Regions from separate parts of the Streptomyces sp. NPDC013455 genome, predicted to be linked through region 3. Evidence: riboswitches for the same ligand, from Rfam matches in the RefSeq annotation. Region 3 holds a riboswitch; each other region holds the start of a gene.

Region 1 (4,406 bases), on a different contig from region 3:
CGGTTCGTCTACGTCAAGGCGACCGAGTCCACCGACTACCGCAACCCCTACTTCTCCGGACAGTACCGCGGCGCCCGCGAGGCCGGACTGATCCGGGGCGCGTACCACTTCGCCAGGCCGGACCGGTCCTCCGGCGCCCGGCAGGCCGCGTACTTCCTGCGGCACGGCGGCGGCTGGCGGGCGGACGGCTGGACGCTGCCGCCGGCGCTCGACATCGAGTACAACCCGTACAGCGAGGAGCACGTGTGCTACGGGCTGGACAAGGAGCGCATGGTCCGCTGGATCCGGTCGTTCGGCGACGAGGTCGAGCGGGAGACCGGCCGCCGGCCGGTGATCTACACCACCACCGAGTGGTGGAGGCAGTGCACCGGCGACGGCCGCGCCTTCTCCTCCCACCCGCTGTGGCTCGCCCGGCACGGTGCCGCCCGGCCCGGGGCGCTGCCCGGCGGCTGGCGTGACTGGACGTTCTGGCAGTACGGCGTCAAGGGCGGGCTGCCGGGTGACCAGAATCTCTTCAACGGGTCCGCGGCGCGGCTGCGGGCCTTCGCGCGGGGCCGGTAGCCAAGGGGCGCCTGGGGCGAGTGGCCGAAGCGGAATCATGAACATGCCCTTCGGACATCCCGACGCCCGCCCCAGTTCATCTTCCGTTCACCCAGGTTGCCTACGTTCGACCAGCCAATGACCTCGAACGATTGCCTGGGTAAATGGAAAGCTTCTCGCTGATCCTCGCGATTGTGGTGGTAACCGCACTCGCGTTCGATTTCACGAACGGTTTCCACGACACCGCGAACGCGATGGCCACCACCATCTCCACAGGCGCCCTGAAGCCGAAGATCGCGGTGACCATGTCCGCCGTCCTCAACCTCGTGGGCGCCTTCCTCTCCGTGGAGGTCGCCAACACGATCTCCAAGGGTCTCGTCGACGAGAGCGGCATCCGTCCCGAGGTCATCTTCGCCGCCCTGGTCGGCGCGATCCTCTGGAACCTGCTGACCTGGCTGGTGGGCCTGCCCTCCAGTTCCTCGCACGCCCTGATGGGCGGCCTGGTCGGCGCCACCATCGCCTCCGCCGGCTTCGGCGCGGTGCACGGCGACGTCCTGGTCACCAAGGTGCTGCTGCCCGCGGTCGCCGCGCCGATCGTGGCGGGTCTCGCGTCGCTGCTGGCCACCCGGTTCTCGTACGGCATCGGCGGAACCGCCGACGGCGAGGCCACCCGCAAGGGCTACCGCGCCGGCCAGATCGCCTCCGCCGGCCTGGTCTCCCTCGCCCACGGCACCAACGACGCGCAGAAGACGATGGGCATCATCACCCTCGCGCTGATCGCGGGCGGCGCCATCGCGCCCGGCTCCAACCCTCCCACCTGGGTGATCCTCTCGGCCGGCCTGGCCATCGCGCTCGGCACCTACATCGGCGGCTGGCGCATCATCCGCACCATGGGCAAGGGCCTGACCGACCTGGAGCCGCGCCAGGGCTTCGCCGCGCAGACCAGCGCCGCGACCGCCATCCTGGCCTCCTCCCACCTCGGCTTCTCCCTCTCCACCACGCACGTCGTCTCCGGCTCCGTGATGGGCGCGGGCCTCGGCCGCAAGGGCGGCGTCGTCCGCTGGTCGACCGCGACCCGCATGTTCATCGCCTGGGGCCTCACGCTCCCGGCCGCCGCGCTGGTCGGCGCGGGCGCCGAGGCCGTCACCGACCTGGGTGACTGGGGCACAGCCGCCGTCGCCGTCTTCCTGGTCGCCGCCAGCGCCGCCATCTGGAAGATCTCCCGCCGCGAGGTCGTCGACCACACCAACGTGATGGCCGACACCGACGAGCCGGCCGGCGTGGTGACCACCGCCATCGCCGCCGTGACCCCGCCGCCCGTCGGCGCGGTCACCGAGGACCTGACGGCCACGATCCCCGCCCCGGCCGCCGAGCCGGCCCCGGCCGCTCCGCCGGCCGCCACGGTCTGACCCCGAGCACACGGTTACTGAAGGAAGCATCCCCATGAAGATCGACTGGGCGGCCCTCGGCTCCGTCTTCGGCGCCAGCCTCGTGTTCAGCGTCGGCCTGGTGACCCTGTTCACGCTCGGCATCGCGGGCCTGAACCGGCGCGAGAAGGCCACCGCACAGGGTGGCTCCGCCGGCCTCGCCGTCACCGGCGCCTACGTCTGCTTCGCGGCCTGCGCGGCGGCGGTGGCGTACGGCATCCACCTCATCGTCGCCAAGGGCTGACCGCCCGGAACACGACGCCGGCCCTGCCGGGCCCGCTGCGGCGGTGGCCCGGCAGGGCCGACGCGTGTCCGGGCGCGGGAGCCGAGAGGGCGTGACGGACACGGAGGGAACCCGCGGTGGCGAGGCGTACGCGCCCGCGGAGCCGGTCTCCGTGCGGGGGGTGCGGGGCGGATCGGTGCAGGCCGCTCCCCCGAGCGGTTCTCGTCGCGCCCCGGTCCCCCGACGCCCCGCGGCGGGCTGCCGGTGTGGGCCTCAGCACAGTCCGGCATCCCAGGTCAGAGGCAAGTTGACGGCCGTTCCGGGTGCGTGGTGGACTGCCCAGGCCATAACGGCGGCAGAAGAGGAAGCCGGTGCGAATCCGGCGCGGTCCCGCCACTGTCACCGGGGAGCCATCCCCGGGAGCCAGGAACTCTCGCCGCCGATTCACGTCGAACCAGGGCGCGGACACCCTGAGTGAGGACACATATCGCCATGCTCGGCTGCCGTTCGAGGACCGATACCAGGCCCGCTCCTGTGCCCACGGCCGGCTGAGCCGATGGGTGCCGACCGCACGTACGCGTACGGCGCCGCCGCCGGCCTCCTCGGTGACCTGCTCCTCGGCGATCCGCGCCGCGGGCACCCGGTCGCCGTGTTCGGCCGTGCGGCCGGGGCCGTGGAAGGCGCGCTGTGGCACGACCACCGCGGCTGGGGCGCCCTGCACACCACCGTGTGCGCCGGCGGCGCCGTCGCCCTCGGGGCGCTGGCCGCACGCGCCGTACGCCCCTCCCGTACCGCCTCCCTCGCACTGACCGCCGCCGCCACCTGGGCCGTCGTCGGCGGTACCTCGCTCGCCCGGGAGGCCCGTGCCATCGGGCGCGCCCTGGAGGCCGGGGACGTCGAGGCGGCCCGGGCCCGGCTGCCCCATCTGTGCGGCCGCGACCCGCAGGCGCTGGACGCCGACGGCATCGCCCGGGCCGTGGTCGAGTCGGTCGCGGAGAACACCTCGGACGCCGTCGTCGGCGCCCTCGTGTGGGGCGCCGTGGCCGGGGTGCCGGGGCTGCTCGGGTTCCGGGCGGTCAACACCCTGGACGCCATGGTGGGTCACCGGTCGCCGCGCCACCTCCGGTTCGGCTGGGCCTCCGCCCGGCTCGACGACGTGGCCGGCTGGCCGGGGGCGCGGCTGACCGCCGTGCTCGCCGTACTGGCCGGACCCGATCCGCGCGGCGCCGTGCGGGCGTGGCGGGCGGACGCGGCGCGGCATCCGAGCCCCAACGCGGGCCCGGTGGAAGCGTCGTTCGCGGGCGCGCTCGGCGTCCGCCTCGGCGGCACCCTCTCCTACGGCGGCCGGGTCGAACACCGCCCGGTGCTCAACGGCGCCTCGGGACGGGCCGTCCGGGCCGGCGACATCGAGCGGGCCGTACGGCTCTCCCGCCGCGTCGGCCTGCTCGCCCTCGGCACCACACTCGCCGCACGCCGACTCCTGAAAGGACGTGGGAAGTGAACGGTGGTCTCCTCGTCGCCGGCACCACCTCGGACGCCGGCAAGAGCGTCGTGACGGCCGGCATCTGCCGCTGGCTGGTCCGCCAGGGCGTGAAGGTCGCGCCGTTCAAGGCGCAGAACATGTCCCTCAATTCGTTCGTGACCCGTGAGGGCGCCGAGATCGGGCGGGCGCAGGCGATGCAGGCCCAGGCCTGCCGCCTGGAGCCGACCGCGCTGATGAACCCGGTGCTGCTCAAGCCCGGGGGCGAGCAGAGCAGCCAGGTGGTGCTGCTCGGCAAGCCGGTCGGGGAGCTGAGCGCCCGCGGTTACCACGGCGGACGCCAGCAGCGGCTGCTCGGCACGGTCCTGGACTGCCTGGCGGAGCTGCGGGGCACGTATGACGCGGTGATCTGTGAGGGGGCGGGGAGTCCCGCCGAGATCAATCTGCGGCGGACCGACATCGTCAACATGGGCATCGCGCGCAACGCGCGGCTGCCCGTGCTGGTGGTGGGGGACATCGACCGCGGGGGCGTCTTCGCCTCCTTCTTCGGGACCGTCGCCCTGCTGTCGCCCGAGGACCAGGAGTTGGTCGCCGGGTTCCTGGTGAACAAGTTCCGGGGCGATGTCGGCCTGCTGGAGCCCGGGCTGGAGATGCTCCGGGAGCTGACCGGGCGGCGGACGTACGGCGTGCTGCCGTTCCGGCACGGGCTCGGCATCGACGAGGAGGACGGGATGGG
Region 2 (4,406 bases), on a different contig from region 3:
TTACCGTGCTGGAGCAGGCGGGCGCCCCCGACGTCCCGGTGGGCCGGGGCGCCGAGCGCCCGCTGCTCGAACCGGCCCGCTCGGCCCGGCACGTGCACGGCACCGACGGCATGGGGGACCTGGGCCTGCCCGCACCCACCCGCGCCCCGGCGGACGTCGACGCCGTCACCCTCCTGCACCGCGAGATCCTCGCCTCCCCGCGGCCGGTCACCCTCGTCCCGACCGCCCCGCTGACCAACATCGCGCTGCTGCTGCGCACCCACCCGGAGGTCACCCGCAACATCGAGCGGATCGTGTTCATGGGCGGCGCGGTGGAGGTCGGCAACGCCACGCCGGTCGCGGAGTTCAACGTCTGGCACGACCCCGAGGCCGCGGCGATCCTGCTCACGGCCGGGGTGCCGATCACGATGTACGGCTTGGACGTCTTCCGTCAGGTCGTCGTGGGCAGCGACGAGGTGCACCGGCTGCGGACCAGCGGCGAGCCCGGCACCCGCCTGGCCGGCGAGCTCCTCGCCCACCGGCCGGCCCACCAGGGCGAGCCGCCGGAGGCCGAGGAGGCGGGCGGCCTCGGCGACGCCGGCGCGGTGTGCGCGGTCGCCGACCCGGCGGGCATCACGACCAGCCTCCTCCCGGTCGAGGTCTCCCTCGCCCCCGGTCCGTCCCGCGGCCAGACCGTCGTCGACCGCCGCCCCCGCCTCGGCGAGTCCGAGATCCACGAGGGCGGCCGCGAACGGGCGCTGGTCGACGTGGCGTTGGAAGTGGACGTCGACCGGTACGTGAAGCTGTACCTGGAGACGGTCCGACGCTAGGGGGTGGGACACCCCCCAGGGGTGCCTCGCCCCGGCTACTCGGCGGAGGCGGCCGGCGTCCGGGCGGTCCAGCGCTCCTCCACCCGGGCCAGCCGCCAGTACGCCAGCGCCGCCGCCCACACCGCCACGAACAGGCCGACGATGAGGTAGCCGACGCTGTCCAGGTTGAGGCCGGCCACCCAGCCGGTGACCGGGTCGTCGAGGTGGAACTTCTCGTGGACCACGCCGACCAGTTCGATCGTGCCGATGAAGAAGGCGACCGCGATGGACAGGCCGGTGATGGCCAGGTTGTAGAAGACCTTGCGGACCGGGTTGGAGAACGCCCACTGGTAGGCGAAGTTCATGAACGTGCCGTCGAGCGTGTCGAACAGGCTCATCCCGGCGGCGAAGAGCAGGGGCAGGCAGAGGATCGCGTACCAGGGCAGGCCGGCCGCCGCGCCCGAGCCCGCCATCACCATCAGCGTGACCTCGGTGGCCGTGTCGAAGCCGAGGCCGAAGAGGAAGCCCAGCGGGTACATCTGGCCGGGCCGGGACACGGACCTCGTCAGCCGGCCGAGGACGCGGTTCATGAAGCCGCGCGAGTCCAGGTGCTGTTCCAGCTCCCGCTCGTCGTACGAGCCCGCACGCATCGCCCGGAACACCTTCAGGATGCCCACCAGGGCGACCAGGTTCAGGGCGGCGATGAGGTAGAGGAACGTGCCGGAGATCGTCGTACCGAGGAAGCCGAGCACCTGGTGGGTGGCGGAGCCCTCGTTCATCACCTTCCCGGCGAGCGAGGTGCCGCCCGCGATCAGCAGGGCCAGCAGCACCACCACGCTGGAGTGGCCGAGCGCGAACCAGAACCCCACCGACACCGGCCGCTTGCCGTCGGCCATCAGCTTGCGGGTGGTGTTGTCGATCGCGGCGATGTGGTCGGCGTCGAAGGCGTGCCGCATGCCGAGGGTGTAGGCGGTGATGCCGAGCCCGACGCCGAAGACCTCGTCGCCGACCTCGTAGCGCTCGGGCGCGACGAGCAGGAAGAGGATGCCGAAGGCGACGACGTGCAGGGCGAGGATCACCGCCATCAGCCCGGCCGTCTTGACGGTGTCCTCGCGTCGCCAGCGGAAGGACGCGGGCCTGGACTCGGGCAGGGATGTCCCGGGCGGGTTCATGCGGTCAGCTCCAGCACCTCGTGGATCTTTCATGAGCTGCCGTGGCCGGTCTCCTGGCTTACGGGTGCCCCCGCGCGAGCGAAGCCGAGCGCGCGGGAGGGTCGTGCGTCCGCCGTTCCTGCCTTCCCAGTCGTACGACCAGTGGCCCGGCGGTGCCGGACGGAACGGGAACTCCCCGATCACAGTGGCGAGGGCCGCGTCGACTTCGCATCGACTTCCCGAGCACCACGGCCCGCCCACAGTAGGGGGCGCGGGCCCTCCCTGCACAGCTGCTCAGCCGTGCAGGTATTCAAGATCACATATGGGTTTGGGAGGATGGCGGCATGCATCTCGTGCCTGCCGACCGAGCCGACCGGCGGACCATCGACGGTCACCGGGTGTGCGAGGCGATCGCCGCCATCGGCGACGTGGCCCGGCTGCGCGCCTGGGCCGACCGGTTCTCCCTGCTCGCCGACCCCAATCGGCTCGCACTGCTGCTCGCCCTGCACCGCACCGGCCCGCTGGCCGTCTCCGACCTGGCGATCGCCACGGGGATGAACGATCCCGCCGTCTCCCAGGCGCTGCGGCTGCTGCGGGCGGCCGGCGTGGTGGCGGGCGAGAAGCAGGGGCGGGTGGTGCGCTACCGGGTGGTCGACACGCAGGTACAGGGCCTGTTGGAGCACTGCGGCCCCTGACCGCCCGCTGGAAGGTTGCTTTTCCGGGCAATGTGGACAGATACAGAGTCCGTACCGTCGTCCGTCCCCTGGGAGCCCGTATGGCAGACCTCTCGCCGGACCTCTCGTCCAGGAACCCCGACTGGTGGCGGCAGGCCGTCATCTACCAGGTCTATCCGCGCAGCTTCGCCGATGCCGACGGCGACGGCCTCGGCGACCTCAAAGGCATCACCGAACGGCTGAACCACCTCGCCACGCTCGGCGTCGACGCCTTGTGGCTGAGCCCCTTCTACCCGTCCGAGCTCGCCGACGGCGGTTACGACGTCGCCGACCACCGCGGTGTCGACGAGCGCCTCGGCACCCTGGACGACTTCGACGCCCTGGTCGCCGAGGCCCACCGGCTGGGTCTGAAGGTCGTCGTGGACCTCGTCCCCAACCACACCTCGCACCTGCACCCCTGGTTCCAGGAGGCGCTGCGCGCCGGGCCCGGCTCCGCCGCGCGGGACCGGTACGTCTTCCGGACCGGGCGCGGTGCGCACGGCGAACTCCCGCCCACCGACTGGCAGTCCGTGTTCGGCGGCAGCGCCTGGCGGCGGGTCCCCGACGGGGAGTGGTACCTCCACCTCTTCGCCCCCGAGCAGCCCGACCTCAACTGGGAGAACGAGGAGGTCCGCGCGGACTTCCGCGCCACCCTGCGCTTCTGGTCCGACCGGGGCGTGGACGGCTTCCGCGTCGACGTCGCCCACGGCCTGGCCAAGGACCTCGCCGAGCCGCTGCGGGACGTCGGCGACATCGGCGCGACCGGCGAGGAGGCCCTGCTGCACGTGGAGCCGGGCAGCCACCCGTACTGGGACCGGGACGAGGTCCACGAGATCTACCGGGACTGGCGCAAGATCTTCGACGCCTACCACCCGCCGCGCACCGCCGTGGCCGAGGCATGGGTCCCCGACGCCCGCCGCGCCCTGTACGCCCGCCCCGACGAACTGGGACAGGCCTTCAACTTCGAGTACCTGGAGGCCCGCTGGGACGCGGAGGAGCTGCGCGAGGTCATCACCGGCTCGCTGGCCACGGCGCGGACCGTCGGAGCCTCCGCGACCTGGGTGCTGTCCAACCACGACGTCGTACGGCACGCCTCCCGTCTCGTGCTGCCGCCCGGCACCGACCCGGACGCCTGGCTGCTGGCGGGCGGCACGGCGCCGGCCGTCGACACGGCGGCCGGCCTGCGCCGGGCCCGGGCGGCGACCCTGCTGATGCTGGCGCTGCCCGGCTCGGCCTACCTCTACCAGGGCGAGGAACTGGGCCTGCCCGAGGTCGCCGACCTGCCCACCCAGGTGCTCCAGGACCCGATCTGGGAGCAGACCGGCCACGTCCGCAAGGGCCGCGACGGCTGCCGGGTGCCGCTGCCCTGGACGACGACCGGACCGTCGTACGGCTTCGGCCCCGGGGCGGGCTGGCTGCCGCAGCCGGCGTCCTTCGCGGCCTACGCCGTCGAGGCGCAGGCCGGCGCCGAGGGGTCCACGCTGGAGCTGTACCGCACGGCCCTGCGGCTGCGCCGCAAGCTGCTGGACGGCGAGACGCTGACCTGGACGCCCGGGGCTCCGGCCGGCGTCCTGGACTTCACCCGTACCGAGACCTGGCGCAGCGTCACCAATCTGGGCGCGCGGCCCGTACCGCTGCCGCCCGGTGAGGTGCTGCTGGCCAGCACCCCGCTGCCGGAGGGGAGGACCCTGCCACCGGACACCACGGTGTGGCTCGCCTAGCCGGCCGACGGGCTCGGGCCGGGGGCGGCGCCG
Region 3 (4,406 bases):
GACACCCGGGCCGGCCTCACGCGGGTAGCCGTGCGCGGCCAGCTCGCGCGCGACCTGCATGTGCGAGCGGGCGGCCTCCAGGCTGATCACGTCGGCGTCGAGGGCGTCGATGGCCCGGACGATGTCGCCGAACTCCGCGTAGCACATGTGGGTGTGGATCTGGGTGTCCGGGCGTACCCCGCCGGTGGTGAGGCGGAACGCCTCCGTGGCCCACTCCAGGTAGCCGGGCCGGTCGGCGGCACGCAGCGGCAGCGTCTCGCGCAGCGCGGGCTCGTCCACCTGGATCACCGACGTGCCGGCCGCCTCCAGGTCCGCCACCTCGTCGCGCAGTGCGAGTGCGACCTGCCGGGCGGTGTCGGCGAGGGGCTGGTCGTCACGGACGAAGGACCAGGCGAGCATGGTGACCGGGCCGGTGAGCATGCCCTTGACCGGCCGGTCCGTGAGGGACTGGGCGTACGTCGTCCAGCGCACCGTCATCGGCTCGGGGCGGGAGATGTCACCGGCGAGGATCGGGGGACGGACGTAACGGGTGCCGTAGGACTGGACCCAGCCGTGCTGGGTGGCGAGGCAGCCGGTCAGCTGTTCGGCGAAGTACTGGACCATGTCGTTGCGTTCGGCCTCCCCGTGGACCAGGACGTCCAGCCCGGCCTTCTCCTGGAACCCGATCACCTCCCGGATCTCGGCCCGGACGCGCTCCTCGTAGCCGGCCCTGTCGATCCGGCCTGCGCGCAGAGCGGCGCGGGCGGTGCGCAGTTCGCCCGTCTGCGGGAAGGAGCCGATGGTGGTGGTCGGCAGCAGCGGCAGGCCGAGCAGTGTGCGCTGGGCGGCGGTGCGCTCGGGGTACGGCTGACGGCGGCGGGCGTCGTCCCCGGTGACGGCCGCGGCCCGGGCCCGGACGGCCGGATCGCGGGTGATCGGCGAGCCGGCTCGGGAGGCCAGGTCGGCGCGGTTGGCGGCCAGTTCGGCGGCGATGGTGTCGGTCCCGCGGGCGAGCCCCTTGGCGAGCGTGACGATCTCACGGGTCTTCTGCCTGGCGAAGGCGAGCCAGCGCAGGATCTGCGGTTCGATGTCGTGTTCGGCGGCGGTGTCGAGCGGCACGTGGAGCAGGGAGCAGGAGGCGGCCACGTCCACCCGGTCCGCCAGGCCCAGCAGGGTGCCGAGCGTGGCCAGGGACTTCTCCAGGTCGTCGACCCAGACATTGCGGCCGTTGACGACACCGGCGACCAGACGCTTGCCGGGCAGGCCGCCCACGGCGGCGAGGTCGTCCAGGTTGGCGGCGGCCGGCCCCGTGAAGTCCAGGGCCAGGCCCTCCACCGGTGCCTTGGCCAGCACCGGCAGAGCCTCGCCGAGCCGGTCGAAGTAGGAGGCGACCAGCAGCTTCGGCCGGTCGGTGAGGGCGCCGAGCGCGCGGTGGGCGCGGGCGGCGGCGTTCAGTTCGGCCGGGGTGCGGTCCTGGACCAGGGACGGCTCGTCCAGCTGCACCCAGTCGGCGCCGGCCGCGCGCAGGTCCGCGAGGATCTCGGCGTACACGGGCAGCAGCCGGTCGAGCAGGGTGAGCGGGTCGAAGCCGGCGGCCACGCCCGGCGCGGGCTTGGCGAGCAGCAGGTAGGTGACGGGCCCGAGGAGCACGGGCCGCGGGGTCAGGCCCAGGGCGAGGGCCTCCTTCAGCTCCGCGACCTGCTTGCCCGGGTCGGCGGCGAACACCGTGCCCGGGCCGAGCTCGGGCACCAGGTAGTGGTAGTTGGTGTCGAACCACTTCGTCATCTCCAGCGGAGCCGCGTCCTGCGTGCCGCGCGCCATGGCGAAGTAGCCGTCCAGGGCGTCCGCTTCGACGGCCGCCCGGTGGCGGGCCGGGATCGCGCCCACCATGACCGTGGTGTCCAGGACGTGGTCGTAGTACGAGAAGTCGCCGGTCGGGACCTCGTGGATGCCGGCCCCGGCGAGCTCCAGCCAGTTGGAGCGGCGCAGTTCGGCGCCGGTGGCGTGCAGCTCGTGGGCGCCGACGCGGCCCTTCCAGTAGCCCTCGACCGCCTTCTTCAGTTCCCGGTGCCGGCCCTGGCGGGGGTAGCCGTACACGGTGGCCCGTGCTGCCGCGGCTGCGGACGTGGTGGTCACGGAGATCTCCTTCGCGAGATGAATCCCTGAGATCCCGGGGACGGGACGCGGACGCGAAGGGGTGAGGAACCGGACGGCAGCGGCCCGTGGCCGTCCGTCCGGTGTGCACGCCGACCGCCCGCGAGGTCACCGGGATGTCCGCGCACGAGTGGTCCGCACGCGGGCGGCCGGCAGGTCTTCGGACTCGCGGGCACGTCCTCACGATGTGAGGACACCTACTGGCCGTCGCTTCCCAGGCCCTGTACGCCGGGCCCAGTGCGTATGACGGCGGTCGTTCCCGCTCACCGCTGCGGGGCAGTCCCGGATTCACACCGGGTTCCCTCTTACGACGCATCCCGCCTGGCGGACGGGGCGAACCAGCTGCACGGCTCAGCCTACGGGGCCGTCCGGGAGAGCGTGCGGTCACGTCCGGCATCCGGAAGGTGACGTGGAACACGGGACGGAACCGAGGGTCAAGCCGGTCACGGCTGCGTGGCGGGTGCGGCGCGGGCCTCCCGGCACCGCCGGTGATCCCGCACATCGGGCGGACGACCGGCCCCCGCGGCGGCGCACGCCCGGCGTGGCGCGGCTGCCGCGGGGGCCGGTTCCCCGGGCGGGGGGCGCTACGACACCTGGGCCTTGTCGTACAGGGCCTTGACCACGTCACCGAAGTACGGACCGAACATCCGGTTCGGCAGGAACGTGTAGCCGAAACTGTTCACGGAGACCTGGAGCCCGGTGCCGGTCGCCTCGGTGAAGCCGGTGAACCAGGGGCCACCGCTGGATCCGCCCGTCATGTTGCAGGCGAGGCTGTGATCCTGCGAGAAGAGGAAGTCCTTGGAGCTGTTCCCGCTGCAGTGGATGAGCTTCGTGCCGTCGTACGGCGACGCGGCGGGGAAGCCGAAGGCGTACATCGGCTTGTTGTAGCCGCCGTTGAACTGGATGCCCTGTGCGCCGACGACCGAGGTGAGCGTCGCGCCGTTCAGGGGGGCGACGACCGCGGCGCCGACGTCGTAGTTGATGTCCTCGCTCGCTTCCCACTGCGGAGTCGTGAGCGTCTTGGCCGCCGTCCACTGCCCGTACGGCGCGTTGCCGTTGTCATAGGCCGGGACGAAGACCCAGTTGGTGTGCCAGCTGCCCTGGTACTTCACACAGTGGCCGGCCGTGATGACGGTGCTGGCGTTCTGGCTGGTCACCGCGTTCCCGGTGCACGAGGCGGTGCGCCCCTGGAAGGTGAAGAACACCCGCCCGGAGGTCGCCACGACGGCACCGCCGCCGGTCCACGGGGCACCGGCCTGCGGGAAGGAGGCGAGGGCGGGAGTGGGCGCGACCGTGGTGGAACGCCCGCTGCTCCGAGGGGCCTTGAGTTCCTTGTCCGCCGCCTTCCTGGTCAGCAGCAGGTCGAGGGGGGTGGCGCCGCGCATGCGCTCGGCGGTCCAGAAGGTGCGGGCCTTGTGCTGCTCGGCCGCCGAGGGGGTGTGGGCCGCGGCCGACGGTCCGGGAGCCGTCGTGGCGTTCGCGGCCCCGGCGTGCACGAGGCCGCCGGTGAACAGGGCTCCGACGGCCAGCAGAATGCCCGCGGCAGTGCGATGGCGTCTCACACAGGTCTCCTTCTGCCGTGCCAGGACCGGTCGGGTCCGGGCAGGGTGGGGGAACGAAGAGCGGTGCGGATCGACGTGCGTGAGGGCAGGGTGCCACGGAAAGGCGGACTTGTCAGGAGCACGTAAAGGTCGGTTCTCGCGGGCCCTTCCCGCCTCCGTCACCGGCCGCGGCGGCGCAGCAGGAGGTCCGCCACCACCGGGCGGTGGTCGGAGGCCGTGGTCCCCGGCGTGTCCGCGCCGGTGACGGTCACCTCCGGTGAGACGGTCACGAGGTCGATGCGTCTGACCGGGTCGGCCGCCGGGAAGGTCTTGCCGCCGTCCGGCGCGGCATCGGCCAAGGGCCCCCACAGCCGGGCCAGTTCGGGCGCGGCCGGCTCGGCGTTGAAGTCGCCGAGGAGCACTTTCGGGCCGCGGTCCTCGGCCAGGACGCGCAGCATGTCGTCGACCTGGGCGCGCCGGACCGAGGGGTCCGTGCGGTAGTCCAGGTGCGTCGCGTACACGTGCACACGGGCGCCCCGGACCGTGACCGTCACCTCGGCGAAGCCGGGCGCGGGGGCGGGCACCGGACGGGGTGTCTGGGTGGACAGCCGGGTGATCTCGTGATTGCGCGCGTCGAGGATCCGGTGGCGGCTCAGGACCGCGACGCCGTACTGCCGCCGTTCCCCGCCCGGCGGGTCCGGCGGCAGGTCGTAGATCGGCGCGAAGAAGACC

The links. A riboswitch is a leader RNA that binds a small molecule or an ion and turns the genes downstream of it on or off. The one in region 3 is predicted to bind cobalamin.
Region 1: it holds a riboswitch for cobalamin, as region 3 does, so the genes downstream of both, ABZ576_RS30180 (cobalamin biosynthesis protein) here and metE (5-methyltetrahydropteroyltriglutamate--homocysteine S-methyltransferase) in region 3, are expected to answer to the same signal.
Region 2: it holds a riboswitch for cobalamin, as region 3 does, so the genes downstream of both, ABZ576_RS26260 (HoxN/HupN/NixA family nickel/cobalt transporter) here and metE (5-methyltetrahydropteroyltriglutamate--homocysteine S-methyltransferase) in region 3, are expected to answer to the same signal.

The regions. Positions count from the first base shown of each region.
Region 1 is NZ_JBEYCX010000024.1:106,349-110,754, reverse strand. Features, by position in the region: gene ABZ576_RS30195 (lysozyme) at 1-561, shown strand, start outside; gene ABZ576_RS30190 (inorganic phosphate transporter) at 705-1,949, shown strand; gene ABZ576_RS30185 (hypothetical protein) at 1,984-2,211, shown strand; cobalamin riboswitch at 2,505-2,646, shown strand; gene ABZ576_RS30180 (cobalamin biosynthesis protein) at 2,747-3,691, shown strand; gene ABZ576_RS30175 (cobyric acid synthase) at 3,688-4,406, shown strand, end outside.
Region 2 is NZ_JBEYCX010000018.1:148,248-152,653, forward strand. Features, by position in the region: gene ABZ576_RS26255 (nucleoside hydrolase) at 1-809, shown strand, start outside; gene ABZ576_RS26260 (HoxN/HupN/NixA family nickel/cobalt transporter) at 845-1,960, opposite strand; cobalamin riboswitch at 1,986-2,205, opposite strand; gene ABZ576_RS26265 (metalloregulator ArsR/SmtB family transcription factor) at 2,284-2,634, shown strand; gene ABZ576_RS26270 (glycoside hydrolase family 13 protein) at 2,715-4,373, shown strand; gene ABZ576_RS26275 (DUF4142 domain-containing protein) at 4,370-4,406, opposite strand, start outside.
Region 3 is NZ_JBEYCX010000006.1:243,089-247,494, reverse strand. Features, by position in the region: gene metE (5-methyltetrahydropteroyltriglutamate--homocysteine S-methyltransferase) at 1-2,115, opposite strand, end outside; cobalamin riboswitch at 2,267-2,491, opposite strand; gene ABZ576_RS13285 (peptidase) at 2,718-3,695, opposite strand; gene ABZ576_RS13280 (endonuclease/exonuclease/phosphatase family protein) at 3,854-4,406, opposite strand, start outside.